DNA from 3 places in the Isoalcanivorax beigongshangi genome. Region 2 is predicted to be linked to each of the others. Evidence: predicted binding sites of a transcription regulator. Region 2 holds the regulator's gene; each other region holds the start of a gene.
What was found. The regulator PhoB, encoded in region 2, activates phosphate uptake and scavenging genes when phosphate is short. The targets are predictions, from matches to a motif close to TGTCATANNNNTGTCANA.
Positions count from the first base shown of each region.

Region 1: a site for PhoB is predicted at 5,535-5,552, ahead of AB5I84_RS09915 (choice-of-anchor I family protein). Genes of this name have one in related genera too.
Region 3: a site for PhoB is predicted at 4,412-4,429, ahead of ppk1 (polyphosphate kinase 1). Genes of this name have one in related genera too.

Region 1 covers NZ_JBGCUO010000001.1:2,170,331-2,181,032, reverse strand. The annotation lists gene AB5I84_RS09945 (hypothetical protein) at 1-166, shown strand, start outside; gene AB5I84_RS09940 (GTP-binding protein) at 163-780, shown strand; gene AB5I84_RS09935 (roadblock/LC7 domain-containing protein) at 777-1,184, shown strand; gene AB5I84_RS09930 (hypothetical protein) at 1,198-1,572, shown strand; gene AB5I84_RS09925 (porin family protein) at 1,668-2,255, shown strand; gene AB5I84_RS09920 (parallel beta-helix domain-containing protein) at 2,412-5,390, opposite strand; gene AB5I84_RS09915 (choice-of-anchor I family protein) at 5,622-7,484, shown strand; gene AB5I84_RS09910 (efflux RND transporter permease subunit) at 7,598-10,186, opposite strand; gene AB5I84_RS09905 (NADPH cytochrome P450 oxidoreductase family protein) at 10,530-10,702, opposite strand, start outside.
Region 2 covers NZ_JBGCUO010000001.1:264,627-275,328, reverse strand. The annotation lists gene AB5I84_RS01215 (hypothetical protein) at 1-982, shown strand, start outside; gene AB5I84_RS01210 (hypothetical protein) at 1,086-1,457, opposite strand; gene AB5I84_RS01205 (FAD-dependent oxidoreductase) at 1,479-2,621, opposite strand; gene rd (rubredoxin) at 2,705-2,869, opposite strand; gene AB5I84_RS01195 (chorismate--pyruvate lyase family protein) at 3,088-3,651, shown strand; gene ubiA (4-hydroxybenzoate octaprenyltransferase) at 3,653-4,531, shown strand; gene phoB (phosphate regulon transcriptional regulator PhoB) at 4,664-5,368, shown strand; gene phoR (phosphate regulon sensor histidine kinase PhoR) at 5,442-6,758, shown strand; gene AB5I84_RS01175 (MFS transporter) at 6,775-8,028, opposite strand; gene AB5I84_RS01170 (SlyX family protein) at 8,038-8,250, opposite strand; gene AB5I84_RS01165 (TMEM165/GDT1 family protein) at 8,512-9,084, shown strand; gene phoU (phosphate signaling complex protein PhoU) at 9,138-9,860, opposite strand; gene pstB (phosphate ABC transporter ATP-binding protein PstB) at 9,888-10,702, opposite strand, start outside.
Region 3 covers NZ_JBGCUO010000002.1:223,089-233,790, forward strand. The annotation lists gene rho (transcription termination factor Rho) at 1-65, opposite strand, end outside; gene trxA (thioredoxin TrxA) at 275-601, opposite strand; gene ppx (exopolyphosphatase) at 759-2,255, shown strand; gene ppk1 (polyphosphate kinase 1) at 2,261-4,351, opposite strand; gene hemB (porphobilinogen synthase) at 4,480-5,448, opposite strand; gene greB (transcription elongation factor GreB) at 5,639-6,160, shown strand; gene AB5I84_RS12710 (DUF502 domain-containing protein) at 6,157-6,828, shown strand; gene elbB (isoprenoid biosynthesis glyoxalase ElbB) at 6,825-7,481, shown strand; gene AB5I84_RS12720 (TonB-dependent receptor family protein) at 7,685-9,760, shown strand; gene AB5I84_RS12725 (redoxin domain-containing protein) at 9,748-10,443, shown strand; gene AB5I84_RS12730 (porin) at 10,577-10,702, shown strand, end outside.

The sequences.
Region 1 (10,702 bases), 1.9 Mb from region 2:
ATTGTTGGCCGCCATCCCGGAAACCACCCTGCAAGCACTGCTGGCGGATGCCCGCACCCACGGCTATCTGCGCACCGCATTGGCTGAACCCGATGAAGCGTTGCCGCCGGCGACCGCCAGCGGCCGTTGGCAGCGACTGTGGCGTAAATGGAGTGGCCGCGCATGACTCGTATCCCGTTTGATTCGCTGGCGGCGCTGCAACTGCACCGCATCCTGTTCATTGGTTCGTTCGGCGTTGGAAAAACCACCGCCATCCAGACCCTCAGTGACATTCCGGTGGTCGGTTCCGAAGCAGCGATTTCCTCATTTTTCGATGGCACCCGCGAAGCCGCCACCGCTGCTAAGAGCACCACCACGGTGGCGTTCGATTACGGTGAAATCCAAGTCGAGGCGCGCGAGCGTTACGCCTTGCTCGGGGTGCCGGGCCAGCAGCGGTTTGCCCACATGTGGCAGTCGCTGCTGCCGAGCGTGCTCGGCGCAGTATTGCTGATCAATCCCCATAACCCGGACGAGCCGGAGCACGTGCGTGACTGGCTGCAGCGGCTGCGCAGCCAACCGCGCCCACCCCATGTGGTGCTCGGCGTCACCCGCATTGATGTGCAGGACCAGGCCACCCTTGATCGTTACCAAGCGCTGGCCGATGCGCTCATGCCGGGCTTGCCGGTGTTCGCGGTCGATCCACGCCGCGCCGACCACATGCGCTGGAGCTTGGGCACGGTGCTGGCGTTGGCAGAAGGCGATGCCCTCCCACCCGATGCCGTGGAACAAGGAGACACATGATGATGAGTGCTGAGCGCTTGCAGGCGTTGTTTGCCCCGCAGTTAGCGCAGGTGACCCAACTGTGCCGCCAAGTGGAGGCGTTGGTGCTGTGCACCGAGGACGGTCTCAGCCTGGCCACCAGCGGAGTGTCGGCGGAGCAGGTCAATGCGCTGGCGGCCGTAGCCAGTTCGTTGATGGTGCTGAGCGACAACAGTTTTGACGCCTTTGGCCACAGCGGTAGCGCCGAGCGGCTGTTGCTGGAATCTGGCCACGGCACGGTGATTATTCAGCGGCTGCGCATCAAGCAGCGCTCGCTGTTTCTGATGGCGCGCAGTCGCGAGGCGCAACTGGGGGTGGTGATCATGGCGGTGAGCAAAGGGGCCGCCGCCATCGAAGCAAAATTCATGGAAAGTTTCACGGTTTGAGGAGCGCAAAAAAATGACAAGTGTGAATCTGGAATTGCTCAACAAAGTGGTCACCGACAGCAAGAACACGCTGCGCGAAGGCATGCTGGCGATGGACATCTGGGAGCGTGCCACCGGCCTGTCGCTGGCTGGCCACAACAGTCAGCCGGTAGCGGTGGCGCTGTTCACCCAAGTAATGGAATTTTTGGAAAATACGCTGGAGCAATCTGGGTTTCCAGCGCTTGATCGCTACTTCCTGATGCACATGAAGGACGGCCATCTGGTGGCGATCGTCAACCACGGCGATCTGCTGCAGGGCTACCTGCTAAACGACAAGATCAATCTCGGCATCTTGCTGTCGGTGGTGATTCCAGGCGCCATCAAAGACATCGCCGCAGCCCAAGCGTGACCCGGCGCCGCAGGGGCGGCGCCGACACCCGCCGGTAAGGGACGCCCAGTGCCGGCGAGGACCATGGACCAAAGCGTCCCGATCAAGGAGTGGCAGTGGATAACAAGATCAATCGCACCCGGCTGGCTGGGGCGAAACGGGGACGCGGCACCTTGGCGCTGGTGCTGGCGGTGGCGGCGGGGGCTGCGGCACCGGCGGCCAGTTGGGCCGACGGCTACCTGGCTTACAACGTCGGTAGCGCACGCTATACCGAGGACGATCTGGACAAAACGGTGTCGCTGTCGAGCCAGTACCTCACCGCTGGTTGGATGATGCAGGAACGGCTGGGCCTGGAACTGCGGGTCGGCAAGACCGGCGACAAGGAGATCAATGTCTACGGCACAGCAGTGGAGTTCTCGGCACCAAGCATGATGGGGCTCTATCTGCGCCCGGTGGTGCCGCTCAACGAGTCGCTGTCGCTGTATGCGTCGTTGGGCGTGTCGCGGGTCAAGCGCCGCGCCACGGTGGACAGCTGGGGCATGCAAATAAAGGTCGAAGAAACCGACAGTTCACTGTCCGGCGGTGTCGGCATTCAGATGGCGTTGGGCACCAAACTGATGCTGAATGCGGAGTACATGAGTTGGCTGCTGGCCAAGGATGTGACGCTGCATGGGGTGACAGCAGGGGCCGGTATCCGCTTCTAAACCCAGCCCGCAGTGGCCGGCGCGCCGACCGCTGCGGGTGCTAGTGCCAGCTTCAACAATTGCTCCCCGGCTGGGCCTGTGGCAGCGTGACTGCTCAGACTTTTCTACGCCGGGGGGCGTCAACGGGCTCAAGCAATTGAGCCCGTTTTTTTTGCGTCAGCGGCAGGAGCGGCCGTTGTCGTAGCTCTGGTCCACCACTTGGTTAATCCAGTCGCGCAGCAGCGCCGTGGCTTCATCGTGGGCCACACTGCGGGCGATCGGCGGCATCATCCGTTCCGGGTCATGCACCGCCTCCATGCGGCACGTCACGATCGAGGCGTCGGCCTGGCCCGGAACCACCACGTAGGTACGACCGCAGGAGCCGCCACCGGTGGCGGTGGGTTGCTTGCAAATGCCGACGCTGGCGTTCACCGGACGGAAGCTGTCTAGGTAGTACCCGGTGTTGGACGCTGCGCCACGGTCGTTGTGGCAATGCTGGCAGTTGACCTCCATGTAGGCGCGCAGCCGCTGCTCGATGTCAGCCTTCGAGTGAGCCGCCGGACCCCCGTCGCCGGGCAGATTCCAACGCGGCAGGCGCTCGACGTTGGTGGCATTGCCCTGGCCATCCAGTTCCAGCGCTGGCACGCCGCTGAGCAAGCCGCGCTGGTGCCACATCTGCAATTGGTTCTCGGCGGCAAAGCTGGCCTGACCGGTGCCCTGCATGAACGCTGTTTCTGGCTGATAGAGGCGGTTCAGGTTGCGCGGTTTGGGCCCGATCGGGGCGCTGCCGGATTCGTTGTCATCGTTGCCGTGGCAGGTGATGCACTGGTTGGCGTTGGGCACCGAATAGTGATCGGTGCGGCCGCTGTGCAGCGCGCCGTTGTCAGCATCGCGGTAATGCCAGCGGCCGCTGACGGTGGCACCGCCCAGCGCCAGTCGTGCCACCGGCACGCCGTCGGCACCGGTCTCCCACAGGTAGGGCAGTCCTTCCCAATACGCCTTGCCGCTCTGGCCGACCCGCTTGATCAGCAGCCGCGTTTCCACCGGCGTTTCGGTGCCGGCTTCGTCGTCGGTGAAGGCGAATGTCTTGGCCAGCACTGTGCCCACCGGGAAATGCAGCGTGCCGTTGGGGTTGCTGCCGTCGCGGCCGTCCACATACACCGCTTGGGTGTCCGGCGGCAGGAACGCGACCCGGTACTTGGTGGCGTAATCGGAGAACAGCTTGGTGTTGAGCACGAACGGCACGCCGCCTTCATGGGGCAGGCTGCGCGGGTCGCTGGCGTCCTCGAACAAGTTGTAGTGGGCCAGCAGTGGGCAGTTCACCGCCAACGCCGGACGGTTGATCTGGCCGTCGCCGGGCGTCGCTTCGCACAGCGCTTTGACTTGGTGTTCCGGGATCGCGGGATCGATTTCCGCGCTGCGCTCGAACGGCGGAATCACCACTCGGGGCAGCGCCGCCGGCACGCGACCAAAGCGGGCTTGGCAGTCGTGCACACTGATGTCGGTGCTGGACGGGAAGTTGAACACGCCGTTGACCAGCTTCAGCAGCCCGGACGGGGTTAGCAGGCTGAGGTCTTGCTCCATCACCGCCAGAACCAGTTCCAACCCGGCGGTGCCATGGAAGTTCAGGTAGGTGGCGCTGCCGGCGTCGAACTCGTTGTCGTGGTAGCAGGACCAGTATTCCGGCCGTTTGCGCTGGCCACGGTCATCGAACTTGTAGGCGTTGTAGTGGCAGGCCGGGTTCGGATGGGCATTGGTGTGCAGCGGTTTGCCGGCGGCATCGGCGGGCACCGGATGGCCCTCAGCGTCGAGCGGGTAGGGGCAGCTGGCATCACGCTCGTCGAGCAAGCCATCCCAGATGACGTGGGCGCCGCGGCCGAGGTTGGTGAGGTTTTTCAGTGTCTTCAGCAGCACGATCGGATCGTTGATCGACGGCACGTTCTTGAGCCCGATCAGGGTCGGCAACAGGCTGTTGATGTCACCGGCCATCAGCTTGCCGAGATCCACTTTGGGCAGGTCGTAGCCGGAGTTGCGCACCCGGTTGTGGTGCACGTGCAGTCCCTCAGTGTAAGGGTCAAGCTTGCGGTCCGCGGTTTGGCCGGCGCCGTTCAGCAGGTCGTAGCTGACATGCAGGATTGCGGCGGTGCTGTGGTCCTCGAAGGTGTTGTCGTACACCTCGATGTTGTCGTAACCGAGAGTGATGAAACCGACCCCGCGCGGCACCTCGGCGACGATACCGCCATGGGCAAAGTTATAGGTATTGTTGTTGCGGGCGGTGTTGCCGACCATCACTGAGGTGTCGCCGTACTGGGTGATGTTCTCCAGATCGTAGATCAGGAAACCGCCGGTGTTGCACTCGGCAATGTTGCTGTCGTACTCGCCGTTGCGCACGTTCTCGATTTCAAACCCCATCACGTTATACAGCGCGCGGCTGTTGCGAATGATGGCGGTGTTGGTCTGGCCGACATAGATGCCGGCGTCGGAGGCGCCGATCGACTCGGAGTTCTCCACCAAAATGTTTTCTGATTCCACCGGGTAGATGCCGTAGCGGCCGGCATCCTGTGATGGCACGTAGTCAGGGGTCGGGTCGCCGGGATTCTTTGGCGGCACAGTGCAGCCGACGATGATGCGCTTGGCATAGTTGGCCGCCGTGATCGGCTCGGCGCCGCCGGACCAGATCGCGCGCACGTTGCGCAGCGTGCCCCATTTCACCCCCTTGAGCTTAAACGCATCGCCGGGCGGATCGGCGATGGTCATGTCCTCCACCGTGATGCCGCGCACGTTGAGCGCCTCCAGCCCGGTCGGCGTCACACTGTCACGGAACGACAACACCGTGCGATCACGGCCGCAGCCCTTGATCAACACATCCTCGGTGGCTTGCACCAGCAGGCTCTGGGTCAAGTCGAAGAAACCGCAGGCGAACGCCAGCGTGTCGCCTGGGCGCAGCTGCACCATGGCGTTAACCATGTCAGCGGTGGCATTGGCGCCGGGCTGGATGGTAAAGGTGCGGCCGGGCGTGGACGGCTCCGGGGTGGTGGTGGGCGGCGTGGTGTCGGGGCCGGTGGCAGGCCGCGCGCGGCCCTCATCACCGCCACAGCCGGTCACCAACAGGGCGGCCGCCAGCGACAGCCCGGCCAGACGCAAGGGACTCTTCATCAGTGCTCCTGGAAACGCAGCGGGACGGCGTCAGTGCCGTCCATTGTTGTTGTTGTGATCTGCCTGATGGGCCGTACCTGGCACCATCCGGGTCAGGTGTACCGCAATTGGCACCTTGGTACTGTTGTCGGTTTGTGTCTGCTTTGTCATGGCGTCGTCACGCCTGAGCCACCCTGGTGTCATGTGACATTGCTACAAGTCCCCAACCCTTAGATGGATTCCGGAGGCTTCATGCAACGCATCATTCCTTGGCTGGGCTCGGCCCTGCTGACCGTCACCCTGGCCGGCTGTGGCAGCAGCAGTGATTCCGACCACGGCGTGACGCCGCCGCCTGCGCCCAAGGCCGTGACGTTGTCGCTGGCAGGACGCTACAGCACCGGTACCTTCGAGCAGAGCGCGGCCGAGATCCCGGCGTTCGACACCACTGGCCAGCGCATCTTCATGGTCAACGCCCAGAGCGGGCAGGTGGACGTACTGGACGCCAGTAACCCGGCGCAGCTGAACCGGCAGACGGTGCTGGATGTGACGGCGGTGGTGCCCGGTGCCACGGTCAACAGCATCGCCATCCACGGCAACTTGCTGGCGGTCGCGATCGAGCCGGTGCTGAAAACCGACCCTGGCACCTTGGCGCTGTACCGGCTGGATAACCTGGAGCAGCCGATCAGCACGGTGCCGGTGGGTGCGCTGCCGGACATGGTCACCTTCACGCCGGACGGTGGTTATGTGCTGGTGGCCAACGAAGGCGAGCCGAGTGATGACTACCAGATCGATCCGGAAGGCTCGGTGTCGGTGGTGGCGGTGAGCGATCCGCTCAATCCGCAGGTCCGCACCGCCGACTTCCACGCCTTCAATGACCAAGCCGCGCAACTGCGTGCCAAAGGCGTGCGGCTGTACGGCCCCCATGCCAGCGTGGCGCAGGATCTGGAGCCGGAATACATCGCGGTGGCCGCTGACAGCCGCACTGCTTGGGTGGCGCTGCAGGAAAACAACGCGCTGGCGAAGATCGATATTGCTACCGCCACCATCACCGACATTGTGCCGCTCGGCTTCAAGGACCATGGCGCCGACGGCAATGGCCTCGATGTTAGCGATGAGCCGTTGGCGCCGGAGGTGCGGACCTGGCAGGGCGTGCTGGGCATGTACCAGCCGGATGCGATTGCTGCCTATCAGGTGGCTGGCAGCACCTACATCCTGTCCGCCAACGAAGGCGACGCCCGTGCCTGGGGCGAAGACAACCCGGATTATTTCAAGGCCGGTGCCTGTGGCGATGCCGACCAAGGCTTTGTCGAAGAGCTGCGCGTCAAACACCTAGTGCACAGCAAGGGCTTTGCCCGCCGCTGCGGCGATGACATGCCGCCGCAATTGATGGCGCTGGCCAACGGTGCGCTGCTCAATCCAGAAGTGTTCAGCTACTGCGGCGCCACTGCCGGTGATGCCGGGTTGTGCCGCGAGGACGACCAGCTGGGCCGGCTGAAGATTTCCTGGGTGCAGGGCTACCGCACCGATGAGGCTGGCGCGCCGGTGATGTTCAACGCCCAGGGCGAGCAGGACGCCCATGGCGACCGGCTGATGTACGACCAACTTTACGCCTACGGTGCGCGTTCGTTTTCGATCTGGAGTGCCGACGGCGCGTTGGTGTGGGACAGTGGCGACCAGTTCGAGCAGTTCCTGCTCAGCGACCAGTGCAAGTTGGGCAGCGCGCGCAACATCGACTGTGCGTCGTACTTCAACAGCGGCCACAACGCGCCGGGCAAAGCACGGGCGCGTAGCACCGGCAAGGGGCCGGAGCCGGAAGGTGTTGCCGTGGGCACCATCGAAGGCCGTCAGTACGCGTTCATCGGCCTGGAACGCATGGGCGGTGTCATGCTGTATGACATCACCGATCCGAACGCGCCGGTGTTCAAGGACTACCTGAACAGCCGGGACGATTGGGACCAAGACCCCGCCGTAGCGCTGGAAGCGGCGGGTGATTTGGGGCCGGAAGGGCTGGTGTTCGTGCCCGCCGAGCAAACCCCAGACGGCAAGCCATGGGTGATTGTGGGCAATGAAGTCAGCGGCACCACGGCGGTATTCCATGTGGAATTGACCCACTGAGGCAGTGGTTCGGAATGCAAAAAAGGCGCTCCAGGGCGCCTTTTTTGTGTCTGCTTCAAGGGCGGCCCGGGTTCAGCGGCGCCGGTGTGCGGCAGCGCTGGCCCGTCCGCCGATCATTTCAGGGGCGGAATGCGCGGCTTCAGCCACACCAGCATTGACGGCATCACCGTCAGGTTGGCGGTCAGCGCCACCACCATGGCAAGGCTGGTGAGAGCGCCGAAGTACACCGTTGGCTTGAAGTTGGATGCCACCAGAATCAGGAAGCCGGCCACGATGATCATCGAGGTGTAGTACACCGCGGTGCCGATTGAGCCATGGCAGCGCTTCATGGTGGCCACGTAGTCGTGATCACGCGGGAACTCCACCCGGAAGCGGTGGATGTAGTGGATCGAGGCATCCACTGCAATACCGATGGTGATCGCCGCAATGGTGATCGTCATGATGTCCAGCGGCAGCCCGATCCAGCCCATCAGCCCGAGGATAAAGGCGGCGCTGAGCAGGTTCGGCAGCATCGCAATCACCGACAGCGCCAGCGAGCGGAACAGCACTAGGAACATCGCCATGATCGACAGGAATACGAAACCGAGGGTGGCGATCTGCGACTGGAACAGGCTTTGCAGCATGTTGTTGTAGAGCACCATGGCGCCGGTCAGGGTGACTTGCTCCGGTTCCAAATCGAAGTCGTGGGTGAGGTCGTGGTGAATCTTCGCCAGTAGGTCGTTGCGGTTCAGGTTGCGGTCGGAATCCACCACCCGGATGCTGATGCGCACCTGATTGCCGTCCTCCGACAGATACGGCTTCACCAGCTGCGTGCGCAGCGTCTCCGGTACAAAACGCGCCAGCATCATCAGGTCGAAATAACTCAGCGGTGCATTGTTGAGATCGGTGGCCACTTCATACACCGAGGCCAGCGACAGCACCTTGCCGGTTTCCGGCAGCGACTCCAGGTAGTGCTGGATCGCCAGCAGCTGGTCGAGCCGTTGCGGCGTGTACCAGTAGGCGTTTTCCAGCGCATCGGCGCTGTTGTCTTCGTCGGCGTCGTCAAACGGGTCGGCAAATGGATCGCCGAACGGGTCATCGCCGAATTCATCGTCGTGCTGGGCAAACGCGTTGTTGCCGGCGCTGGAGAACGGGTCGGCAAACGGGTCGTCCTCGGCCAGCGGCGGGGTGCGGTCGGTGTGGCTGCGCGGTGCATCGATGACGATGTCCAGCGGCGTGGTACCGCCCAAGTGACGGTCAATAGCGACCATGCCTTGGTAGATCTCGGTGTGTTCTTTGAAGTAATCAATGAAGCGGTTTTCCACCGTCAGTTTGGTGGTGCCCCACACCGCGCCAACGCCCAGCAGCACTGCAACCAGCACCACCGCCAAGTGGTGGCGGGCGTTGAAGTCGGCCACCGCCAGCGTGGCACGGCGGGTCACATCACGCATTTCGCGCGGCTGATCCTTGGGCAGCAACGCCAGCAGCGACGGGTAGAACACCAGGCATAGGAACAGCGCGAAGCACAGCCCGAACGTCATCATCCAGCCGAAGTCGATCACCGGGCGGATGCCGCTGACCACCAACGAGATGAACGCCACTATGGTGGTCAGCGCGGTGTAGATGATCGGCCGCGCCATGAAACCGAGGGTGGCTTGCACCAGCTCGCGCTGGGTGGCAGCCGGGTGTTCCAACTGCAATTCGCGGTAGCGCACGGTGAGGTGAATCGCCATCGACATGGTGATGATCAGCAGCAGCGACACGAAGTTGGAGCTGATCACCGTGACTTTCCAATCGGCAAGACCGAGCCAGCCCAGCGTCCACAACACCGTCAGCGCGCAGCAGGACAGCGGCAGCACGATCCAGCGTGCACGGCGGAAGATCAGCAGCAGTGCCAAAATCAGAAAGGCGCCAACACCGAGGCTGAAGAACTCCAAATCATTGCGCACGTAAGACACCGCATCGGAGGCGATCATGGCGGCGCCGCCAAGGAACAAGCTGGCGCGGTCGCGGTGGCCATCCATGATGCTGCGGATATGGGCGATTTCGGCCGCGTTGCGCTCCTGCTGGCCGGCGGAGTAATCGCTGTAGGCGCGCTCGGCATCACGCAGTTCGCGTTTTTCAGCGCTGCTGGCCTGACCCTTCTCGACCCGTTCACGTAGATCATCGCGACGTTGCAGCAAGGTATAGAAGCGGTCGTCGCGCTCGAACGTGATCAGCAGCGCGGTCATGCTGCCGTCGCGGTTCACCAGCAGGTCACGGTACAGCGGGTTGCGACCGGACAATTCCTGTGCGGCCAGTTCCAGCGGCGCTTCGGCGTCACGCAGCGTGCGGTAGCCCTTGGCCAGTTCGCCAAGCGGCTCCTTAGGGCTGTAGAGCAGCGGCACGTCGAGCATGCTGTACACCGACTCCACCCGCGGCAGCACCGCCAGTTCCTGCTGCAACGTGGCCAGGTCGTCCAGCACCGGGCGGCTGAACAGCGCGCGCTCGCTGGGCTCGTAGGTGACGATCAGGAACTCGCTGCCGCCGTAGCGCTGGGCCACTTCGCGGTAGAACGCCAAGGCTTCGTCGTTTTCGAGGATCAGCGAATCGGCGGAAGCGTCGAGCCGGAAATCACGGGCGTGGTAGAGCGAGAACACGCTCATGGCGACGATCAGTAGCATCCACAGCCAAGGATGGTTGAGCACCACCCGGCGGTATACAGCGTAAAGGGCTTGGATCACAGGGGAGTCCTTTCGGTCAGCAAAGGGCAGCGGGTTGCAGGAAAGCCGTCAGTTATCAATGAGGGCGGGGCAGGCAAGTGCCGCTGGAACGGTGGCACCCAAGAGTACCCAAGCTGCCGGAGCGGCTCCAGTGGTGGGCGGTAAATGGCCCGTGAATCCAGTCACTTTTTGAAAAGCAGCTTTTCCTTATGGTCCGGGAACTCGGGTGCCAGCGCTGACTCTGATCTAGCGACAGGTCCGACACCGACCGGCCACTATCACCGGCCACCGCTTTGACGCTGATGCTGTACACACTTGAAGTCTTTCTAACGCCGCTTTGCGGCGTTTTTTTTGTGGTGCGGATTCAGTACAGATCGCGCCGGTAGCGACCGGCGGCCAGGAGCTGGTCGATGCGTTCGGCGCCGAACAGGCTGCGTAGCGTTTGGTCGACGCCGGCACCCATGCCATCGAGACTGCCGCACACATAGAGGGTGGCGCCGCGTTGCAACCAGTGATCGAGCTGGTCGGCGTAGCCCG
Region 2 (10,702 bases):
CCTGCTGCCGGGCGGCAACGGTGGCGGCGACATGCCGGCACTGCCGGGCCTCGACTGCAACCCGACTGATCCGCTCAGCTGCCTCGGCGCGCTGACCGGCCTGCTGGAGCCGGTAACCGGCCTGATTGGCCACGTGCCGGTGCTGGGCGACATCGTCAACGGTATCCTCGGCGGTCTGCTGCCGGGCGGCAGCAACGGCGGCGCCAGGCCGGCACTGCCGGGCCTCGACTGCAACCCGGCCGAGCCACTCAGCTGCCTCGGCGCGCTGACCGGCCTGCTGGCGCCGGTAACCGCCCTGATGGGCCACGGGCCGGTGCTGGGCGACATCGTCAACGTTATCCTCGGCGGTCTGCGGCCGGGCGGCAGCAACGGCGGCGCCATGCCGGCACTGCCGGGCCTCGACTGCAACCCGGCGGATCCACTCAGCTGCCTCGGCGCGCTGACCGGCCTGCTGGAGCCGGTGACCGGCTTAGTCGGCCAAGTGCCGGTGCTGGGCGACATCGTCAACGGTCTACTCGGCGGCCTGCTGCCGGGCGGCAACGGTGGCGGCGACATGCCGGCACTGCCGGGCCTCGACTGCAACCCGGCTGATCCACTCAGCTGCCTCGGCGCACTCACCAGCCTGCTGACGCCGCTCACCAACGGCATTGCCCAAGTGCCGGTGCTGGGCGACGTGGTCAACGGCCTGCTCGGCGCATTGCTCAATGGCGGCACCCCGTCGATCCCGGGCGTACCGAATCTGGAACAGGTATGCGGCAACAGCAACGACCCGCTGCAATGTCTGCTGAATGCCGGCCAAGGTCTCGACGGCCTCAGCGGCCTGCTCGGTCAGGTACCGGTGCTGGGTGACTTGCTCGGCGGCCTACTCGGCGGTGTGCTGGGCGGCGGCGGTGGCAGCACCGGCGGCAACGGCTCACCGCTGGATGGCATTCCGATTCTCGGCCCGATCCTCGGTGGCCTGCTCGGCGGCCTGCTGGGCTGAGCCGCTGATCCTAGCGCAATAAAAAACGCCGCATCCGATACCGGGTGCGGCGTTTTTTATTGCCGGAGTAGCAAGGCTGTCGCCTAACACCCGGAGCAAAGGTTTAGCGCTTGGGTGCGATGAATTTCATCAACGACATAAACCACATCATCTGGCTGACATCACCTTCGATGGCAATCTTCTGCTGCTGCATGCCTTCCATGAAGACCATCTGATTGCCGGCTGCTTGCTTGAGCACATTGAAAGCGTAAGCCGCATCCTCAAACGACAGCGCCACCGTCGGCGCCGGGTGCAGACCTGCGCCGCTGCGCACACCGCCGTCGCTGAAGTGGAACCAGCGCGCCGGGGTGCCAGCCTTCGTGCGCCACTGCATCAGCACATTGCGACCGGACAGTTTGCCGGCAAATTTCTCATTACGGCGACCCAGCCAGCGCAAGCGCAGACCCAATATCCACATCACGAGACGGAAACGCATACAGATACTCCTACCGCCGACTCAGAACAGCGCCGGCATGTCCTTGTTGAGAGCCATTTTTTCGCTGCAGGCATCACCGGTCAGAGCGTAGCCGTGGAGCTGGCCTTGCTCGTCGCGGAACAGTGCCTTGACGTGGTGGCCATCGGCCTCCACTTGCCAATGCCCAGCGGTTCCGCGCGGCGCCACCACACACACCACCGGGCAGGCCGGGGTTTTGATGGTGATCGGCATCACGCCGTAGCTGACATCGGTCGGCGTGCCGGCCAGTGTCTTAGCCAGCGCCCGTGCCGACGCCATCAGCGGCAGCAGGTAGGGCAGCACGTGGCCGTCCACTTCGGCGCAATCGCCGAGGGCAAAAATCTGCGGATCGCTGGTGCGCAGCTGACGATCCACCTGCACGCCACGGTCCACCGCCAGACCGGCTTCGGCCGCTAGCGCGATGCGCGGACGCAGGCCCACAGCCGACAGCACCAGATCGACATCCACGGTGGCACCATCGGACAAGGTGGCACGCACACCCTCACCATGGCGATCAACACGTTGTACGAACGGGCCGAAGTGGAAACTGACCCCGAGCGCGCCGAGACCAGCCGACACAGCCTGGGACGCTGCTTCCGGCACCAGCAGCGGCAAGCAGCGGCCCATCGGCTCCACCACATGCACCTGGATGCCAGCCTGAGCCATATCGTTGGCAAACTCACAGCCGATCAGGCCGCCACCCATCACCAATACCGACTTGCGGCCTTCGAGGGCGCTGCGGAAGCGAGCGTAATCGGTGAGGTCATTGATGCTGAACACCGCGTCTTGGCCGTCGCCTTCTAACTGCGGGCGGAATACATCGGCGCCGCAGGCCAACACCAACTGGCTGTAATCGAGGCGCTCGTCGCCCAGTACCACCTGCTTGGCAGCGCGATCAATGGCGGTCACCGACACACCTGGGCGGACCGTCACGTTGAGTGCAGCGGCGGTCTGTTCCGGGCTCGCCATGACCAACTCATCGGCGGTCTTGTTACGCGCCAGGCCGTTGGACAGCATCGGTTTGGAGTAATTGCGACCGTCGTCCGAGGTCAGCATCACCACCGGCGTTTCAGCGTCGTGCTTGCGGAATTCCTTGACCAGGTTGAAGCCGGCCAAGCCGGTGCCGATGACAACAATAGGAGCCATAACGGTATCTCGCTGTGAATCTGGGGGTGGCCGCTCACGGCCCTGAAACAGGGAAGGCGCCCGCGGCGCCTTCCAAGAGAGGGTCAGATCTGGACCATCTCGAAATCATCCTTGGACACGCCGCAATCCGGGCAGACCCAGTCATCGGGGATGTCATCCCAGGCGGTGCCCGGCGCAATGCCTTCGTCCGGCAGGCCCAACGCTTCATCGTAGATGAACCCGCACACGACACATTCCCACTTTTTCATGTTCTGTCCTCAACCGCGTAACCTGTGGAAAGGCGGCCCAGTGGGCGCCGAAAAGAGACCGGCTAACCTAGCGACCGCCCCGTCAAAAATCAATGACACTGCCGACGGTTACAGTGGCGGAGTGGCACCTTGCAGCAGGCGCAAGGGTCAGGCTGGCCGTGCTTGCCATGCCCTGCAGGCTGCCGCATAGTTCGCCCGGCCATGCCCGCCGGGAGCCCATGTTGACCTCGTTCCGCCCCAGTCCGTTTCTGCCCTCGCAGCTTCATTGGCAGCCTGCCCAGCAGCGCCGCCTGCCGCCACTGGTGCGTGACTGGTTACTGGACACCGGCTCCCTCACTGCCCGCCTGCGCCGCCACGGCCGCTTCGCCGTGCGCCTACTGCAGGAGGGCATCAGCGCCCCCACCGCCACCGAAGCCCGTTTCGCCGGCCTATCCGCGCGCCAGCACGCCCGCATCCGCGAAGTGGAACTGCTGCTGGATGACCAACCAATGGTGTACGCGCGCTCAGTGCTGCCGCTGACCTCGCTCACCGGCGCCAATCGCGTACTCGGCCACATGGCGCGTCGCTCGTTGGGCTGGGAGCTGTTCCGCCTGCCCATGGCCAGCCGTGACGCGGTCTGGATCACCGAGGTGGACGGCGAGCGGCTGCCGCACCCGCAATCCGGCGAGCAGCTGTGGGGACGGGAGTCACTGTTCCGCAAGCGCGGCCAACCGATCTTGGTGGCGGAGTTTTTCCTGCCCGCACTGTGGACACGGGTGCTGGCCGAAACCGACGGAGAATAAGGTGTTTGCCTGGATAGAAACGCGCTTTCCAGCGCTGTGGCCGTGGATTCAACTGATGCGCCTGGAGCGGCCGATCGGCGCGCTGCTGGTGTTCTGGCCAACGCTGTGGGCGTTGTGGATCGCCGGCAACGGCAGCCCCTCACTGAAAAACATCCTGGTCTTCACCGCCGGCGTCTGGCTGATGCGCGCCGCCGGCTGTGTGATCAATGATTACGCTGACCGCAAATGGGATGGCGCCGTAGCCCGCACCTGCCAGCGCCCGCTGGCCACCGGCGCCCTGCGCGGCCGCGATGCGCTGGCGCTGTTCGCCGTACTGATCGCGTTGTCCGCCTCGTTGCTGCTACTGCTTAACCCGCTGACGTTCTGGCTGTCGTTCGGCGCGGTGGGGCTGGCCACGCTGTACCCCTTCACCAAACGCTTCACCCATCTGCCGCAGCTGTTTCTCGGTGCCGCCTTCGCTTGGTCGATCCCGATGGCCTTTGCCGCCGAAACTAACAGCGTACCGGCCGCCGCTTGGTTGCTGTTCGTGGCCAAGCTGCTGTGGACGGTGGCGTTCGATACCGAATACGCCATTTGCGACCGTGAAGACGACCTCAAAGTGGGCATCAAAAGCACCGCGATTCTGTTCGGCGACGCCGACCGCTTGATCATCGGCCTGTTGCAGGCACTGGCCCTAGTGGCGTTGGCGCTGCTGGGCCGGGCACTGGCGTTCGACTGGCCTTGGTACCTAGGCTTGGCCGTGTCCGCCGCATTGTTCGTCTACCAGCAATGGCTGATCCGCGACCGCGATCCAGCGCTGTGCTTGAAGGCGTTCCTCAACAACCAGTGGGTCGGCGCGGCCATCTTTGCCGGCCTCTGGTTGCACTACCTGCTCGCTTGACGGCCCGAGGCGGCGCTTGAGCCGCCGGCGGCGATTGCGCATTCTGACGCTATCGCCCCGGGCCAGCTGTCATATTCCTGTCATTAAATGGCCATCTAATGGGCATCGAACCCACTACCTACACGATATGACATGAGCAAGCACAAGATCCTGATCGTTGACGACGAACCCGCTATCCGCGAGATGGTGGCGGTGGCATTGGAGTTGGCGGACTTTGAGGTCCTGGAGGCGGAAAACGCCCAAACCGCCCATGCCATTATTGTGGACAGCCGCCCCGAGCTGGTGCTGCTGGACTGGATGCTGCCTTCGGTGACCGGCATTGAGCTGGCGCGGCGCCTCAAGCGCGACGAGAACACCGCGGAAATTCCCATCATCATGCTTACTGCCAAGAGCGAAGAGGACAACAAGATCCAAGGGCTGGATGTCGGCGCGGATGATTACATCACCAAGCCGTTTTCCACCCGCGAGTTGATCTCCCGCATCAAGGCCGTACTGCGGCGCTCCAGCGTTGGCGGCGCAGAAAAGGCCATCGACGCCGAGGGTTTGTGCCTGGACCCAGTCAGCCACCGCATCACCGCCAACGGCGAACCGGTGGAAATGGGCCCCACCGAATACCGCCTGCTGGAGTTCTTCATGAGCCACCAGGAGCGCGCCTATTCCCGCACCCAATTGCTCGACCAAGTGTGGGGCGCCAACGTGTATGTGGAAGATCGCACCATCGACGTCCACATTCGCCGCTTGCGCAAGGCACTGGCGCCTTATAATTTCGACCGGTTCATCCAGACTGTACGCGGCACCGGCTACCGGTTTTCCACCAAGACGCCACGTCCGGTCTGACCGGCCCTGAGCACCCACGCCCCGGGCCGGCGTCGCCATCCGGGGCGGCACTGGCTGTGCAGGAGAAACCGGCTTGAATTTCACTGTCTTCAGCGAAGTCCGGCGCATTGCGCTGGTCCTCGTCATCGGTCTGTTGCTGTCTTGGTACGCCCACAGCTTCTGGCCGCTGGCACTGGCCATGATCGGCTATGTAGCCCTTAACTTGTGGCAGATCGTGCGCTTCGTGCGCTGGATCCAGCGTTACCCGGAACAATGGGAGCCGCCGGAAAGCTCCGGCGCCTGGGGCGAACTGTTTGACGCCATCTACCGGCTGCTGCGCAAGGAAATGTCCGCCCGCGACGACCTACAGCAGCTGATCGGCCGTGCACAAAGCTCAATCACCGCCCACCGTGACGCCATCATCGTGGTCGACCGCCGCGGTCGGCTGGAGTTCTGGAACCGCGCCGCCGAGCGCCTGCTGGGCTTTCGTGCGCCGCAGGATGTGCGCCAACCGCTCACCAACCTGATTCGCGATCCGCGGCTGGTGGAATACCTGCACACCGGCAACTTCGACCATCCGATGTCGCTGCCTGCCCCGTCCAACGACAACATCCTGTTGGAATTCACCATTACCCGCTTCGGCGGCGGCGAATGGCTGGTGGTGGTGCGCGATGTCACCCGGCTGCATAACCTGGAACAGATGCGCAAGGATTTCGTTGCCAACGTCAGCCACGAATTGAAGACCCCGTTGACGGTGTTGAAAGGCTACCTGGAAACCCTGATCGACACGCTGCCGCCGGAACAAACCCGCATGCACCGCGCGCTGCAGCAAATGGATCAACAGAGCCACCGCATGGATGCATTGATCCAAGATCTACTGTTGCTGGCCCGGCTGGAAGGCACCGAGCCAGACAACAACTACCACAAGATCATGCTGGCGCCGCTGCTGCGCCGGTTGCAGCAGGACGCGCTGTCATTGCACCCGGAGAAGGCCCAGCAGATCGTGCTGGAAGTGGCGCCGGACGCCACTCTGCTCGGCGATCATAACGAGATCCAGAGCGCGTTCAGTAACCTGATCACCAACGCGGTGAAGTACACGCCGCAGGCAGGGCGCATCGACATCCGCTGGTGGGAGGACGACTTGGGCGGGCATTTCTCGGTGCTCGACAACGGCGTCGGCATCGACCGCCAGCATCTGCCCCGGCTCACCGAGCGCTTCTACCGTCCCGACCACAGTCGCGTGACACACACCGGCGGCACCGGGCTCGGACTGTCGATCGTCAAGCACGTGCTGATCCGCCACAACGCCCGTCTGAACATTGAGAGCACGCTCGGCAAAGGCAGTTGCTTCACCTGCCACTTCCCGCGCTGGCGGGTGGGTGACGAAGAGCGCAAGGACGTCGGCGGCTGAGCCGTTCCGGCAGTTGTCAGTGACCGCCGGCCACCGGGCGGGCTTCGACGTCGTCGAAACGGTCCACTTTGCGCAGCACCGGGAACACCTTTGCCCACAGCCCCACCACCGCCAGCGTTGCCAAGCTGCCGCCGACAGCGGCCGTCACGGTGCCAGCCGCCGACGCAAAGGTACCGGCGCGGAATTCGCCCAGCTCGTTGGACGAGCCAATGAACAGCATGTTCACGGCGTTGACCCGGCCGCGCATGGCGTCCGGGGTGGCCAGCTGGATTAAGGTCATGCGCACGTTAACGCTGATCATGTCCGCAGCGCCGGCCAGTAGCATCATCGCCGCCGACAGCCAGAACCAGTGCGACAACGAGAACACCAAATTAGCCACGCCGAACACTGCCACCGCCACGAACATGGTGCGCCCGACCCGGCGCTGCAACGGTCGCAGGCTCAGGTACAGGCCCATTACCAGCGCCCCCACCGCCACCGCGCTGCGCAACACGCCAAGACCGGTGGAGCCCACATCCAACACCTCGCTGGCATACACCGGCAGCAACGCCACCACGCCGCCCAGCAGCACCGCGAACAGGTCGAGGGAAATGGCACCGAGGATAATCGGCCGAGTGCGGATGAAACGGATGCCGGCGAAGAATCGCTGCACCGCACGGCTCTCACCCGCCGCTGGTGGTTCGGCATAACGCACCCGCAGCGGGATCAGCGTTAGCACGCTGAGCACAAAGGCCGCGCAGCACACCGCGTACACCACCTCGCCGCTCACCGCGTAGAGCAGCCCACCCAGCAGCGGCCCACTGATAGTGGCGAATTTCATCACCATGGCGTTGACCGATATCGCCTGCGGCAGCCGCTCACGCGGGACGATCTGCGGCAGCAGGCTCGACAGGGACGGCGACAGGAACGCACGGCCCGCCCCAAACAGCGCCAGCACTGCGTACACCGCTGCCAGCGGTGCACGGCTGGCCCACAGCAGCAACGCACTGCACAGCGCCATCACCGCCACACTGGCCATCATCAGGCGTTTACGGCTGTAGCGGTCTACTAGGTCGCCGGCCGGCAATAACAACAGCAGCATCGGGATGAACTGCGCCAAACCGGCCCAAGCCAGCGCCAGCGGATCGCCGGTGCGATCGTAGACCTGCCAGGCCACCACCACCGCCTGCATCTGCATGGCCAGCACCGCTGCCAAACGTGCTACTAAAAATAGAACGAAGTCGGCCTGCTGATGCAGGCGGCCGGACGCCGGCGGCGATGCGAAGGTCATGGCAGCCGCTCAGTAGTGCGGCGGGATTTCGTGTTCGACGGCCAGCGGCCCTTTGGCCACCGCCGCCGACAACTCGTGCAGGTGCTCCAGCAGTCCGTGGCAGATCTTGTGCAGCTGATCGAGCTGCTGTTGCTGGGACGCAACGATGTCGTTGAGGGTCTCCAGGAGGTCGTCCTGGTAGGCAATGCGGGTTTCGAGATCGATCAGACGGTCATCGTCCATCGGGACGGGTTCCTCCGGCGGCGGGCATGGTTGCCGACTCTAACACGTTGACGTACCCTTGGCGCCGTTCTGGGGGAGTAGTCGATGCGCCGCCCCGCGCAGCCCACCGTCAACATACTTGTCGCACACGACATGGCGGTGAGGACCGGTTTCCGGCAACGGAAACAGGACCGGCAAGACCTGGGACACTGCGGCCTCCTGTGGCGGGACGGGCTGTAGTGTCCTGTGTCGAAGTACGGTCCCGCCCCAGGAAACCCCACCATGATGTTCGAAGCCTTCTTGGTCTCCACCGGCTTGGTCGCGATCGGCGAAATCGGTGATAAAACCCAGCTGCTGTCATTCGCTCTGGCCCAACGCTACCGAGCCCCTTGGGCGATTCTGGCCGGCGTCATTTTGGCCACCCTCATCAACCACGGGCTGTCGGCCTGGTTCGGTAGCTGGCTGGCCGGACTGATCTCGATGTTCTGGCTCACGGTGATCCTCGGCATCGGTTTCATCGGCCTCGGCCTGTGGATGCTGGTGCCGGACGGCGAAGAAGAACTCGATCAAAAGCGCCGCATGGGCCCATTCGTAGCCGCCTTCGTGCTGTTCTTCTTGGCCGAGATCGGTGACAAGACCCAGATCGCTACGGTGGCACTGGCGGCACGTTACAGCACTGACATGCTGTGGGTGCTGGCCGGCAGTACGCTGGGCATGGTGCTGGTCAACGCACCGGTGATCTGGCTCGGTGCGCTGCTCAGCAACGGCGTCTGGCAGCGCCGCATTCACATGTTGTCGGCGGCACTGTTCGTCACTATGGGTGTGGTCACGCTGCTGTCCCTGCTCTGGCAATAACGGCCGCCCACAAAAAAGCCCGCCGGATGGCGGGCTTTTTTGTGCTGTCGGCATCACTTGTTGCTGCCGCGCACTTCCTGCTCGATCTGGTCCAGTGTGTAGTGGCGCACGTCCTTGCCCTTCACCAGGTAGATCAGCTGTTCGCAGATGTTGCGCGCGTGGTCGCCGATGCGCTCCAGCGAACGCAGCGTCCAGATCACGTTCAGCACCCGAGAAATGGAGCGCGGGTCTTCCATCATGAAAGTCACCAGCGAGCGCATCGCTGAGCGGTATTCGATGTCCACCTGAGCATCTTCCGCCGCCACTTCCACCGCGCGGTTGGCGTCGAAGCGGGCAAATGCATCCAGCGCTTCGTGCAACATGCGGCGCACGTAGTTGCCGATGTGACGCACTTCCACATAACCGCTGGGCGACTCGCCTTCCTGCGCCAACTGCTGCGCCATGGAGGCGATTTTGGCGGACTCGTCACCGATGCGCTCCAAGTCGGATACACATTTGGACACCGCGATCAGCATGCGCAGGTCGGACGCCGCTGGCGCCCGCAGCGCCAGCACGCGGGCGATTTCCTCGTCGATCTTCTTCTCGAAACCGTCCACGCGGTCTTCGGTGACCAGCACCTGGTCGGCCAGCGCGGTGTCCGCATTCAGCAGCGCTTGCAGCGCGTCCGTAACCTGGCGCTCCACCAGCCCGCCCATCTCCAACAGGTTGGTGTGGATGGACTCCATTTCTTCGTTGAACTGACTGGAACTGTGTTTCCCAAGGTGGAAACGATCCATGGCGTTCTCCTCGTATCGCCGCTCGGCTCAGCCGAACCGGCCGGTAATGTAGGCCTCGGTCAGTTCATGATCCGGCCGGGTGAACACTGTCTCAGTGTCGTTGACCTCGATCAGCTCGCCAAGGTGGAAATATGCGGTGCGATCAGACACCCGTGCCGCCTGCTGCATGGAGTGGGTGACGATGGCGATGCTGTACTGGCTGGACAGCTCGTCAATCAGCTCCTCGACCTTGGCGGTGGCAATCGGATCCAGCGCCGAGCACGGCTCGTCCATCAAGATCACTTCCGGGCTCACCGCAATGGCGCGTGCAATGCACAGGCGCTGCTGCTGACCACCGGACAGACCGGTGCCGGGCTTGTCCAAGCGGTCCTTCACTTCTTCCCACAGGCCCGCGCGGCGCAGGCTGCTCTCAACGATGTCGTCGAGGTCGCCGCGCCCGCGAGCGAGGCCGTGCAGGCGTGGGCCGTAGGCCACGTTGTCGTAAATCGATTTCGGGAACGGGTTGGGCTTTTGGAACACCATGCCGACCTGGGCACGCAGCATCACCACGTCCAAGCTCGGATCATAGATGTCGCGGCCATCCAGCGTCACCAGCCCTTCGACGCGACAGCCCTCAACGGTATCGTTCATGCGGTTGAGGGTGCGCAGGAAGGTGGATTTGCCGCAGCCAGACGGGCCAATGAAGGCAATCACTTCGTGCTCGCGGATTTCCAGGTCGATGCCTTTGATCGCTTGCACGTCGCCGTAGTACACCTTGACGTCGCGGGCGCTCATCTTGGCTTTCGGTTGCGGTGCGGCCACGCCGGCCGGCGTCGGTGCCGCAGTTGCTTCGACAGCTTTCA
Region 3 (10,702 bases), on a different contig from region 2:
CCCATTTCCTGGGCGATGGCCAGCAGCTCTCCAATCGGCTTCTGCTTCAATTCGGACAGGTTCATCGGTTGAGTACGATTCCAGAAAGATGATTAAGTGTGATTGCCGGACAGGGGGGGTGTCGGGCTTGGGTATCGGTGTCTTTATAGAGATTGCTGCGTCGGGCGATGCCGAGCGTCAATAGGAAGTGCGAAGCTGCCCCGGAATGTAGCACCGGGGCCTGCGGACTGTCCAGCCCCGGCGGGAGGGGGCTGGCAGCGCATTGTAAAGATTGTCAGATGGTGCTGTCGAGGAAGGCGTTGAGCTCCGCCTTGTTGCGGGCGCCGACCTTGGTGGCCTCAACTTTGCCGTTGCTGAACACAGTCAGCGTCGGGATGCTGCGGATGCCGTATTGGCGCGCAGTGTTGGGGTTGTCATCAATGTTGATCTTCACCACCTTCACCCGGCCGGCGTATTCCTCGGCCAGTTGTTCCAGGATCGGTGCGATCATCTTGCACGGGCCGCACCAAGGGGCCCAGTAATCCACCAGCACCGGCACGTCGGACTTGAGGACGTCGTCCTCGAAGCTCGCATCGGTGGTGTTTAAAATCTGGCCGCTCATTGCCTTCTCCTGATTTGGGGGTTCGCGGAGCGCATAATATCGGGGCTTGGGGGCGGGGATTCAACCCTTGCTGCTGGGCACTGTCATCTGTTTGCCATGGCACCGTCGTGTTGCGACGGCATGCTGTGACGTTTCTTCTACAGCCAGGAGCCTGCTGTTGTCTGATGCACCGGAACAGTTTGCCGCCATTGATCTCGGGTCCAACAGCTTCCACATGGTGGTGGCGCGGTTGGTGGCCGGGGAACTGCTGATCCAAGAGGGGCTGTCAGAAAAAGTACAGCTCGCCGCCGGGTTGGACCCGCACAACTTCATCACTGCGCCGGCGCGCGAGCGGGCGTTGGCCTGCCTGGCCCGGTTTGCGCAGCGCATCCAGGGCATCCCGCGCCGTAATGTGCGGGTGGTGGGCACCAATGCGCTGCGCGTGGCGGAAGATGCGCCGGCGTTCATGGCAGAGGCACAGACGGTGCTTGGCCATGACATCGAGATTATTGCTGGGCGTGAGGAAGCGCGCTTGATCTACCTCGGCGTCAGCCACAGCTTGCCGGGCCTGCCAGGTCGCACGGTGGTGGTGGACATCGGCGGTGGCAGCACCGAGCTGATCGTCGGTGAGCAGTTTGATGCGCTGGAGCGTGAGTCGATGGATATCGGCTGTGTCAGCCTGACGCGGCGCTGTTTCGCAGATGGGCGCTGCACGGACAAGCAGTTTGATCGCGCGCTGATTCTCGCGCGGCAGGAAGTGGTGATGCACCAACGCAGCTTCCAGAGTCTCGGTTGGCAGCAAGCGGTGGGTGCGTCGGGTTCGATCAAGGCGATCGGCCAAGTGTGTGAAGCCAACGGCTGGAGTGATGGCACCATCACGCTCGATGGGTTGCAGCGCATCCGGCGTCGGTTGGTGAAGGCGCCCAGCGTGGCTGAAGCCGGGCTGAAGGGTTTGAAAGAAGACCGAGTGCCGATTTTCGCCGCCGGCGTGGCCATTCTCACCGGCGTATTTGAGCAGCTCGGGCTGCAGAGCATGGTGGTCAGCAGCGGTGCGTTGCGCGAAGGGGTGCTGTACGACCTGCTTGGTCGCCTTGGCCATGAGGACGTGCGCGAGCGCTCAATCGCGACGCTGATGGCGCGTAACTTTGTCGATACCCGCCATGCCGAGCGCGTGGCGGGCACCGCACTGGCGCTGTTCGATCAGGTGTGGGCGGCGTTCGGTCACGGTGACGACGACAACTGGCGTGATGTGCTGCGCTGGGCGGCGTTGCTGCATGAGGTGGGGCTGTCGGTGTCCCATGCCCAGTTCCACCGCCATGGCGCCTATCTGGTGCAAAACTCTGATCTGCCCGGCTTCTCGCGCCGTGACCAGCAATTGCTGGCGGCGCTGGTGCGCAATCACCGGCGCAAGTGGGCGGCAACGCCGCTGGCGGAGCTGCCGGCAGCGCAACAGGCACCGGTGGCGACCTTGTGTTGGCTGCTGCGTCTGGCGACGCTGCTGCACCATGCGCGCAGCCCGGAGCCGTTGCCGTCACTGGCGTTGTCGCGCACCGCTGATGGTTTGGCGTTGGCGTTTCCCACCGGCTGGTTGACGGAACACCCGCTGACCCAGGCGGACCTGGATCAGGAGCAGGAGTTCTGCCGTGAAGCTGGGGGGACGCTGGCGGTGTCCTGAGCGGCTCAGCTGAGCCGCTCAAGCAGCAGCTGCTGGGCAGAGACCGGCGCGCTGCCGTCGCTTTCTACCCGCTCATAGCTGCCGTCGCCCTGCATTTGCCAGGCTTGGGTGTTGTCTTCCAGGTACAGCTCCAGATCCTCGATGATGCGCTGCTTGAGCTTCTTGTCGTTGATCGGGAAGCAGGTTTCCACCCGGTTGATCAGGTTGCGTTCCATCCAGTCGGCGCTGGACAACAGCACCCGCTCTTCGCCGCCGTGATAGAAATAGTGCACCCGCGTGTGTTCCAGGAAGCGCCCGATGATGGAGCGCACGCGGATGTTATCCGACAGTCCCGCCACCCCCGGCCGCAGGCAGCACATGCCGCGGATTACTAGGTCGATGCTGACGCCCGCCTGGCTGGCGCGGTACAGCGCCTTCATCACTTCCGGCTCGGTCAGCGAGTTCATCTTGGCGACGATGCGTGCCGGCCGCCCGGCCAGCGCTTCCTGGGTTTCGAAGTGGATCAGGTCGAGGATGCCGCTGTGCAGTGTGAACGGTGAATGCATCAACTGCTTGAGGCGGGCTGCTTTGCCCATGCCGGTTAGCTCCAGGAAGATTTTGTGCACGTCCTGGCAGATCGCTTCGTTGGCGGTGAACAGCCCGTAATCGGTGTACAGCTTGGCGGTTTTGGTGTGGTAGTTGCCGGTGCCGAGGTGGGCGTAACGGCGAATGCCACCGTGTTGGTCGCGGCGGATCACCAGCATCATTTTGGAGTGGGTTTTGTAGCCCACCACCCCGTACACCACGATGGCGCCGGCCTCCTGTAACCGCCGGGCGCCTTCGATGTTGCTGGCTTCGTCAAAGCGCGCGCGCAGCTCGACGATGGCGGTCACTTCCTTGCCGTTACGCGCCGCCGCCTCCAAGTGGTCGAGAATCTCCGAGGTGGTGCCAGTGCGGTACAGCGTCTGCTTGATCGCCAGCACGTTGGGATCGCGCGCCGCTTCCGCCAGCAAGTTCACCACCGGCGAGAACGATTCAAACGGGTGGTGCAGCAGCACATCGCCGTCGTCGATGCACTCAAACAAACTGTCGTGGCTTTTCAGCCGCGCCGGTACCCGCGGGGTGAACGCCGGATACCGCAGCCGTGGTCGTTTCACGTCGGTGAACATGCGCGCCAGGTTCACCGGGCCGTTCACTTCGTACAGGTCTTCTTCGTCCAGCTCGAACTTCTTCAGCAGGTAGTCGACCAAGTGGCGCGGACAGTTGTCAGCCACTTCCAGCCGCACTTCCTCGCCGTAGCGGCGCCGCAGCAGGCCGCCCTTGAGCGCGCTGGCCAAGTCTTCCACGTCTTCGTCCAGCTCCATGTCGGCGTTGCGGGTGACACGGAATTGGTAGCAGCCGGTGGCCTTCATGCCGGGGAACAGGTCGCTGACATGGGCGTGGATCATCGACGACAGGAAAATAAAGTTGTCGTAGCCGTCGTTGCAGATGTCATCGGGAATGCGGATCAGGCGCGGCAGCGAGCGTGGCGCCGGCACGATGGCGAGGCCGGATTGGCGGCCGAACGCGTCCTTGCCTTCCAGCGGCACGATGAAGTTAAGGCTCTTGTTCACCAAGCGCGGGAACGGGTGTGCCGGGTCCAGCGCGATCGGTGTCAGCACCGGGTAGATTTGCTCGCGGAAGTAGCGTTTGACCCAGGCTTCCTGTTCGCGCGTCCAATGGTCGCGGCGCAGGAACTGCACGCCTTCCTGCGCCAGTGCCGGCAGCAGTACTTCATTGAGAATGTGGTATTGGCGCGCCACCGCTTCATGCACCACGCGCGAGATGATCTTCAGCACTTCCAGTGGGTGCATGGCGTCGGGGCCGGTATAAACCCCCACCGAGGAGCGGCGCAGCAGCTGGTTGTGCAGCCCGGCGACGCGGATTTCGAAGAACTCATCCATGTTGCTGGAGAAGATCAGCAGGAAGTTGAGCCGCTCCATCAACGGATGGCGCTCATCCATGGCCTGTTCCAGCACCCGTAGGTTGAAACGCAGCATGCTGAGTTCACGGTTGACGTAATGGTCCGGCTGATCGAGGTCCGGCAGAAAATCCGGCGGTGTGGTCTGCTCCGTCATGTGAGGCTTCCCGGCGATGTCCATGGGCGCGCAGCGGCGGTGCGCGAAACCGCGTCAGAATAGGTCAAGAATATGACAGCTTGCGGTCGCCGGGAACGGGACGGCGTGCTGCCGTCCCGCAGGGGAAATCAGCCTTTGAGCAGGATCGCCGCTTCTTTTGCAAAATAGGTGAGGATGCCGTCAGCGCCGGCCCGTTTGATGCTGGTCAACGACTCCAGAATGATTGGCTCGCGCTGCAGCCAGCCCTGCTGGAACGCGGCCACGTGCATGGCGTATTCACCGCTCACTTGATAGACGAACGTGGGCACCGCGAAGGTGTCTTTCACCCGCCGCACGATGTCCAGATACGGCATGCCGGGTTTCACCATCACCATGTCTGCACCTTCCGCCAGATCGAGGCCCACTTCGTGCAGCGCTTCGTCGCTGTTGGCGGGGTCCATCTGGTAGGTCTTCTTGTCGGCTTTGCCGAGGTTTGCGGCGGAGCCCACCGCATCGCGGAACGGGCCGTAGTAGGCCGAGGCGTACTTGGCGGAATAAGCGAGGATGCGGGTGTGCTGGAACTGGTTCTGCTCCAGTTGGGTGCGGATGGCGCCGATGCGGCCGTCCATCATGTCGCTGGGCGCGATCACATCGACCCCCGCCTCAGCATGGGACAGCGCCTGGCGCACCAGCGCGGTGATGGTGGCGTCGTTCACCACATAGCCGCTGGCATCGATGATGCCGTCCTGGCCATGGGTGGTGTAGGGGTCGAGCGCGCCGTCGGTGATGACGCCCATTTCCGGCACCGCCTGCTTGATGGCGCGCACCGCGCGCTGCACCAAGCCGTTGGGGTTCCAGGCTTCGGCGGCATCCAGCGACTTGGCGTCGGCGTCTACCACCGGGAACAGCGCCATGGCCGGTACCCCCAGCTTGGCTAACTGTTCCGCTTCCTTGACCAGCAGATCGATGCTTTTACGCTCCACGCCCGGCATCGAGGGCACCGCTTCGGTGCGTTGTTTGCCGTCCAAGACAAACACTGGGTAGATCAGGTCATCGGCGGTGAGCACGGTCTCGCGCATCAGGCGTCGGGAAAAGTCGTCGCGGCGCATGCGGCGCATGCGCGTGGCCGGCCAGGCGGCCCGGTTCACATTCAAGGACACAATGGTCTCCAGATCAGGACGGGGTGGAAAACGGGCAACAGTGTAGCGCACCGCGCCGCCGATGGCTGGACGGCGAGCCTGCTTCCCGGTCATGCTCCACGGCCGCGGGCCCCGAGGGCGGCCTGTTGCAGCTTCAGGAGGATGTGCCATGGGACGCTGGCGCCCGCCGGCCCGGCCGGCATCGAAATACATCACGCCGGAAGGCTACCGCATGCTCAACGATGAGTTGCAGCATCTGTGGAAGGTGAAGCGGCCGGAGGTGACCCAATCGGTGCAGGAGGCGGCTGCCCAAGGGGATCGCTCGGAAAATGCCGAGTACATCTATGGTAAGAAAATGTTGCGCGAGATCGACCGGCGCATCCGCTTCCTGTCTCGGCGGCTGGATGACATGACGGTGGTTGAGCAGCTGCCGGACGACCGCAGCCGGGTCTATTTCGGCGCTTGGGTGGAGTTGGTGGACGAAGACGATCAGCGCCACTGTTACCGCTTGGTTGGCCCCGACGAAACCGATGCCGCGCGCGGCTGGATCAGTGTCGATGCGCCGCTGGCGCGGGCGCTGTTGAAGAAGCAAGTGGATGACGAAGTGATGGTGCACACCCCCACCGGCGAGCGTTATTACGATGTGGTGGCGATCCATTACGGCGCCCCACCGAATGAGAGCCAAACATGAGTCTGTTCCAACGCATCAAACGATTTGTCGGCAGCGCGCTGTTAGGCGGGCTGGTGGTACTGCTGCCGTTGGCGGTGGTCGGTTTCCTGTTCCGCTGGCTGTATGGCGTCACCACCGAGATTGCCGCACCGCTGATCCACTATGTGGTGCAAGAGTGGCATTGGCATCCGACGGTGGCGGATTGGGTCGGTATTCTGGCGCTGGTGCTGGTGTGTTTTCTGGTTGGCAATTTGGTCGCCACCCGGCTGGGACACTGGTTTTGGAATGCCATGGAGACCCGCATCATGGCGCGCTTGCCGGGCTACCGGGCGGTGCGTGAGGTGGTCAGCCAGCTGCTGGGCAATAACGAGGATTCCCCGTTCCGCCGTGGCGAGGTGGCGCGGGTATGGATTTACGGGCGCGGCGCAGACGTGTCCGTACTGGGGCTGGTAACGGCCCGTTTTCCCGATGGGCAGCTCACTGTTTTCGTGCCCACCGGACCCAACCCCACCACCGGTTTCATTTATCTTGTGGAACCGGGTGTGGTAACACTGTGTCCTGATATCAGCGTAGAGCAAATGATGAAGGTTGTGGTCGCCTGCGGCGCCGGCAGCCAGCGCCTGTTCCCGACGGACAGCGCTGCGGCAGCCTTGCGAGCGGATGCGGGTGCCACGGAGGAGGAAAGATGAAAGTAGCAGTTTTGTTGGCCGGCTGTGGTGTCTACGACGGCTCGGAAATTTACGAATCCACGGTGACCCTGCTGGCGCTGGATCGTCTTGGGGTGAGTTACCAATGCATGGCGCCGAACATCGAACAGGCCCATGTGATCAACCACATCACCGGCGAAGAAATGGTCGCCGACCGCCGCAACGTGCTGGTGGAAGCCGCCCGTTTGGCGCGCGGCAACATCATCGACTTGAAAGTGGCCAACGCGGAAGACTATGACGCGCTGATCGTGCCCGGTGGCTTCGGTGTTGCTAAGAACCTCAGCGATTTCGCTTTCAAAGGCGCCGAGATGACGGTGCTGCCGGCAGTGCGCGATTTCATCCGCGATCTGCATCGCGGCGGCAAGCCGGTGGGGCTAGTGTGCATTGCGCCGGTGATGAGCGCGGCGCTATTCGGTGAAGGGGTGCGCTGCACCATCGGTAGCGATGCCGATACGGCCGCGGCGATCACCGCCATGGGCGGCAAGCACGTCAGCTGCGCGGTGGATGACATTGTCGTCGACCAGCAACTGAAGCTGGTGACCACGCCGGCCTACATGGCGGCGCAGCGCATCAGCGAAGCGGCCGCCGGCATCGACAAGCTGGTCGCCAAAGTCGTGGAGATGGCGCGCGCCTAAGGCGCATGGCGGATGCAATGAAGGGACCTGCGGGTCCCTTTTTTATGGACCTCAACATCATACTTTGGGTCGGCTTGCGCCGGTCTTTGGGCGCAACCGGCATAGGCCGCGCTTGTGCCACCGGCGATGGCTGCCTAGCGTGAAACGGCAGGCTGCCGACGCCACAACAATACAACCAAGAACAACAACATGAGGGGTTTGTCATGACTCGACAGGGTGGTGCTGTCCTGGCCCGTTGGCGTCACGTCGCATGCGGCGTCGCGTTGGCGGCAGGGACCGCCCAAGCGGCACCGGTGCATGAGTTGGCGCCGGTACGTATCGATGGCATGCGTCTGGAGCGCTCGCTGGCGGACGCGCCGGCGGCGGTGGCGGTGGTGGATACCGAAGCGGCTCAGCAGGGCCAACCGCGCCTGCAGTTGGATGAGACCTTGTCGCGGGTGCCGGGGCTGATGCTCACCAACCGCTACAACTATGCCCAAAACCTGAGACTGTCCTCGCGTGGCTTCGGGGCCCGCGCGCCGTTTGGCGTGCGCGGCCTGCGGGTGCGTGTGGACGGCTTCCCGGAAACGGTGCCGGATGGCCAGTCGCAGGTGGACAGCATTGATCTGGACAGTTTGCGCGACGCCACCGTGCTTCGCGGCCCGGCGTCGGTACTGTACGGCAATGGCAGCGGCGGCGTGGTGGACCTGAACACCTATGACGGCCGCAACATGGCCTATGGCCGCGAGTTGCGCGTGACGGCCGGCGAGCACGGGCTGCGCAAGGCGCACCTGCACGCCGGTGGTGAGGAGGGCGACTGGTCGTACTACGGGGGTGTCACCGGCCTGCGTTACGAGGGCTACCGCGACCAGAGCGAGGTGGAAAAATACCAAGCCATCGGCCGGGTCGGTTGGCAGATGACGCCGGCGCAGCGGTTGGAGTTTGTGCTCACCGCCATGGACATCCCCCGCGGTGAAGACCCCGGCGGTTTGACCGCCGCACAGGTGAAGGCCGACCGCCGTGCCGCGGTGCCTATGGCGCCACGCTTGGATGCCGGCCAGGAAGTGTCCCAGCAGCGCCTCGGCGTGCGCTATCGCCATGATGACGTGGCCGGTGGTCAGTACCAGGTGCAGACCTTCATTGCGCGCCGTGATTTTGAACAGCAGCTGCCGTTCCCGGGTAACAGCCACATCGAATACCAGCGTCTGTTTTACGGATTGTCCACCGACTACAGCCGAGAGCTGATGGTGGCGGGCCGTGCGCAACGTTTCGTGGTGGGACTGGATGCCGACGCCCAGCGCGATGACCGTGATCGGCACAGCGTCAATGCCAGCGGCCAGACCACGGGTCGCACTGCCGAGGAAAAGCAGGCCGCCAGTGCGGTGGGGGTGTTCGCGCAGCTGGACAGCGCGCTCACCGATCAACTGTTGCTGTCACTGGGCCTGCGCCACGACACCGTGCGGCTGCGTATCAACGACCGCTTCCTCAGCGACGGTGATGACAGCGGCACCCAACGTTTCCATGAACAGAGCTACAGCGCCGGGCTGACCTGGCATTACAGCGATGCGCTGCAGCTGTACCTGACTGGCAGCACCGCCTTTGAAACCCCGACCTTTACCGAGCTCGCCAATCCAGTGGGGGGCGGCTTTGATTCGCAATTGGGGCCGCAAAAAGCCCGTAACCAGGAGCTGGGGCTGCGCAGCCTGATCGGTGCCGGTTGGTGGAGCACGCTGGCGCTGTACCGGGTGGATGTAAAGGACGAGATCACCCCCTATGAGTTGCAGGGCCGCACCTTCTACCGCAACGCTGCACGCACACGCCGCCAAGGCCTGGAGTTAGGCATTGAAGGGCCGCTCAGCGAACAGTGGAGCCTGGCATTGGCCTACACCTGGGCGCACAACCAGTTCCGCCGTTTCGATGACGTGCAGCAGGGGGCCGATGTCAGTGGCCTGCGCATGCCCGGGTTGCCACGACACATTGCCTTTGCCGAGCTGGCGTGGCGCGGTGGGCTGGGGTACTACGCCATCAGCGACCTGCGCTTTGTCAGCGACCAGTACGCCGAGAACACCAACCAGACGCGGGTCGCCAGCAGTACCCTGGTGGGGCTGCGCGGGGGACGCCAGTGGCGCTTCGGCGATGGCGAACTGGACCTGTACAGCGGCATCAACAACCTGTTCGATCGCGAGTATTTCGCCAACCTGCGTATCAACGCCAACAGCGACCGGCCGCTGGCGCAACGTGGTTACTTCGAACCGGGGCCGGGCCGTACCGTCTACGCGGGGGTGGCATGGAAATGGTGAGCCGCGCGCTGCTGTGGGCGACGTTGCTGTGGGCGTCGCCACTGCTGGCGCTTCAACTGGGCGACAAGGTGCCGGACTTCACCCTGCCGAGTACCGAAGGGCCGTTCACGCTGTCGGAGCAGGGCGCTGATCACTGGGTGCTGTTGGTGTCGCACCCGGCGGCGTTCACGCCGATCTGCACCACCGAGCTGGCGGCGCTGGCGCAGGAGCGGGAGTGGTTTGCCGAGCGCGGTGTGAAGCTGGCGGCGATTGCCGTCGGCGACGCCGAAACACTGGCCCGCTGGCGCGCCGACATCAGCAAGTTGGCTGGCAAGTCGGTGGGCTACCCGCTGCTGGCGGACGGTGAACGACAAGTGAGCGAGCAACTCGGCATGTTGCACCCGAAGGCGCTCGATACCCATACCGTGCGCAGCGTGCTGATCATCGACCGCCGCCAGCGGCTGCGGCTGCGGATTGATTATCCGCCGGATATTGGCCGCAACGTGGACGAAATAAAACGTGTCACCGAGGCGCTGTTGCGTAGCGAGCGTTATCACCTGATGGCGCCGGTGAACTGGGTGCCCGGCACCGACATGGTGGTGCCCGGTTGGATGCAATCAGAGCAGGCCAAAGAGCTGTTCGGCACGCTGTCAGAAGGCGCGGTGCCCTACCTGCGCTACACCCCCGATCCGGACCGGCGCTAGTCTTTCCGGTTACGACCTTGGCGCCATGGATGGCGTGCCAGAGCAGCACCAAAGCGGAATACTGCCGGCTTGCCAAGCCATCAATACTCTCCCTGTTTTGCGTAAAACAGATTATTCAAACGGAGAGGAAAACATGAAAAAAACAATCCTTGCTGGCGCTGTTGCGCTTGCAGTGCTGCCGCTTTCCGCCACCGCTGCCATCCCGCTGTATGAAGAAGGTGATTTGAGCTTCACCACCGATGGCTACATCAACGCGTTC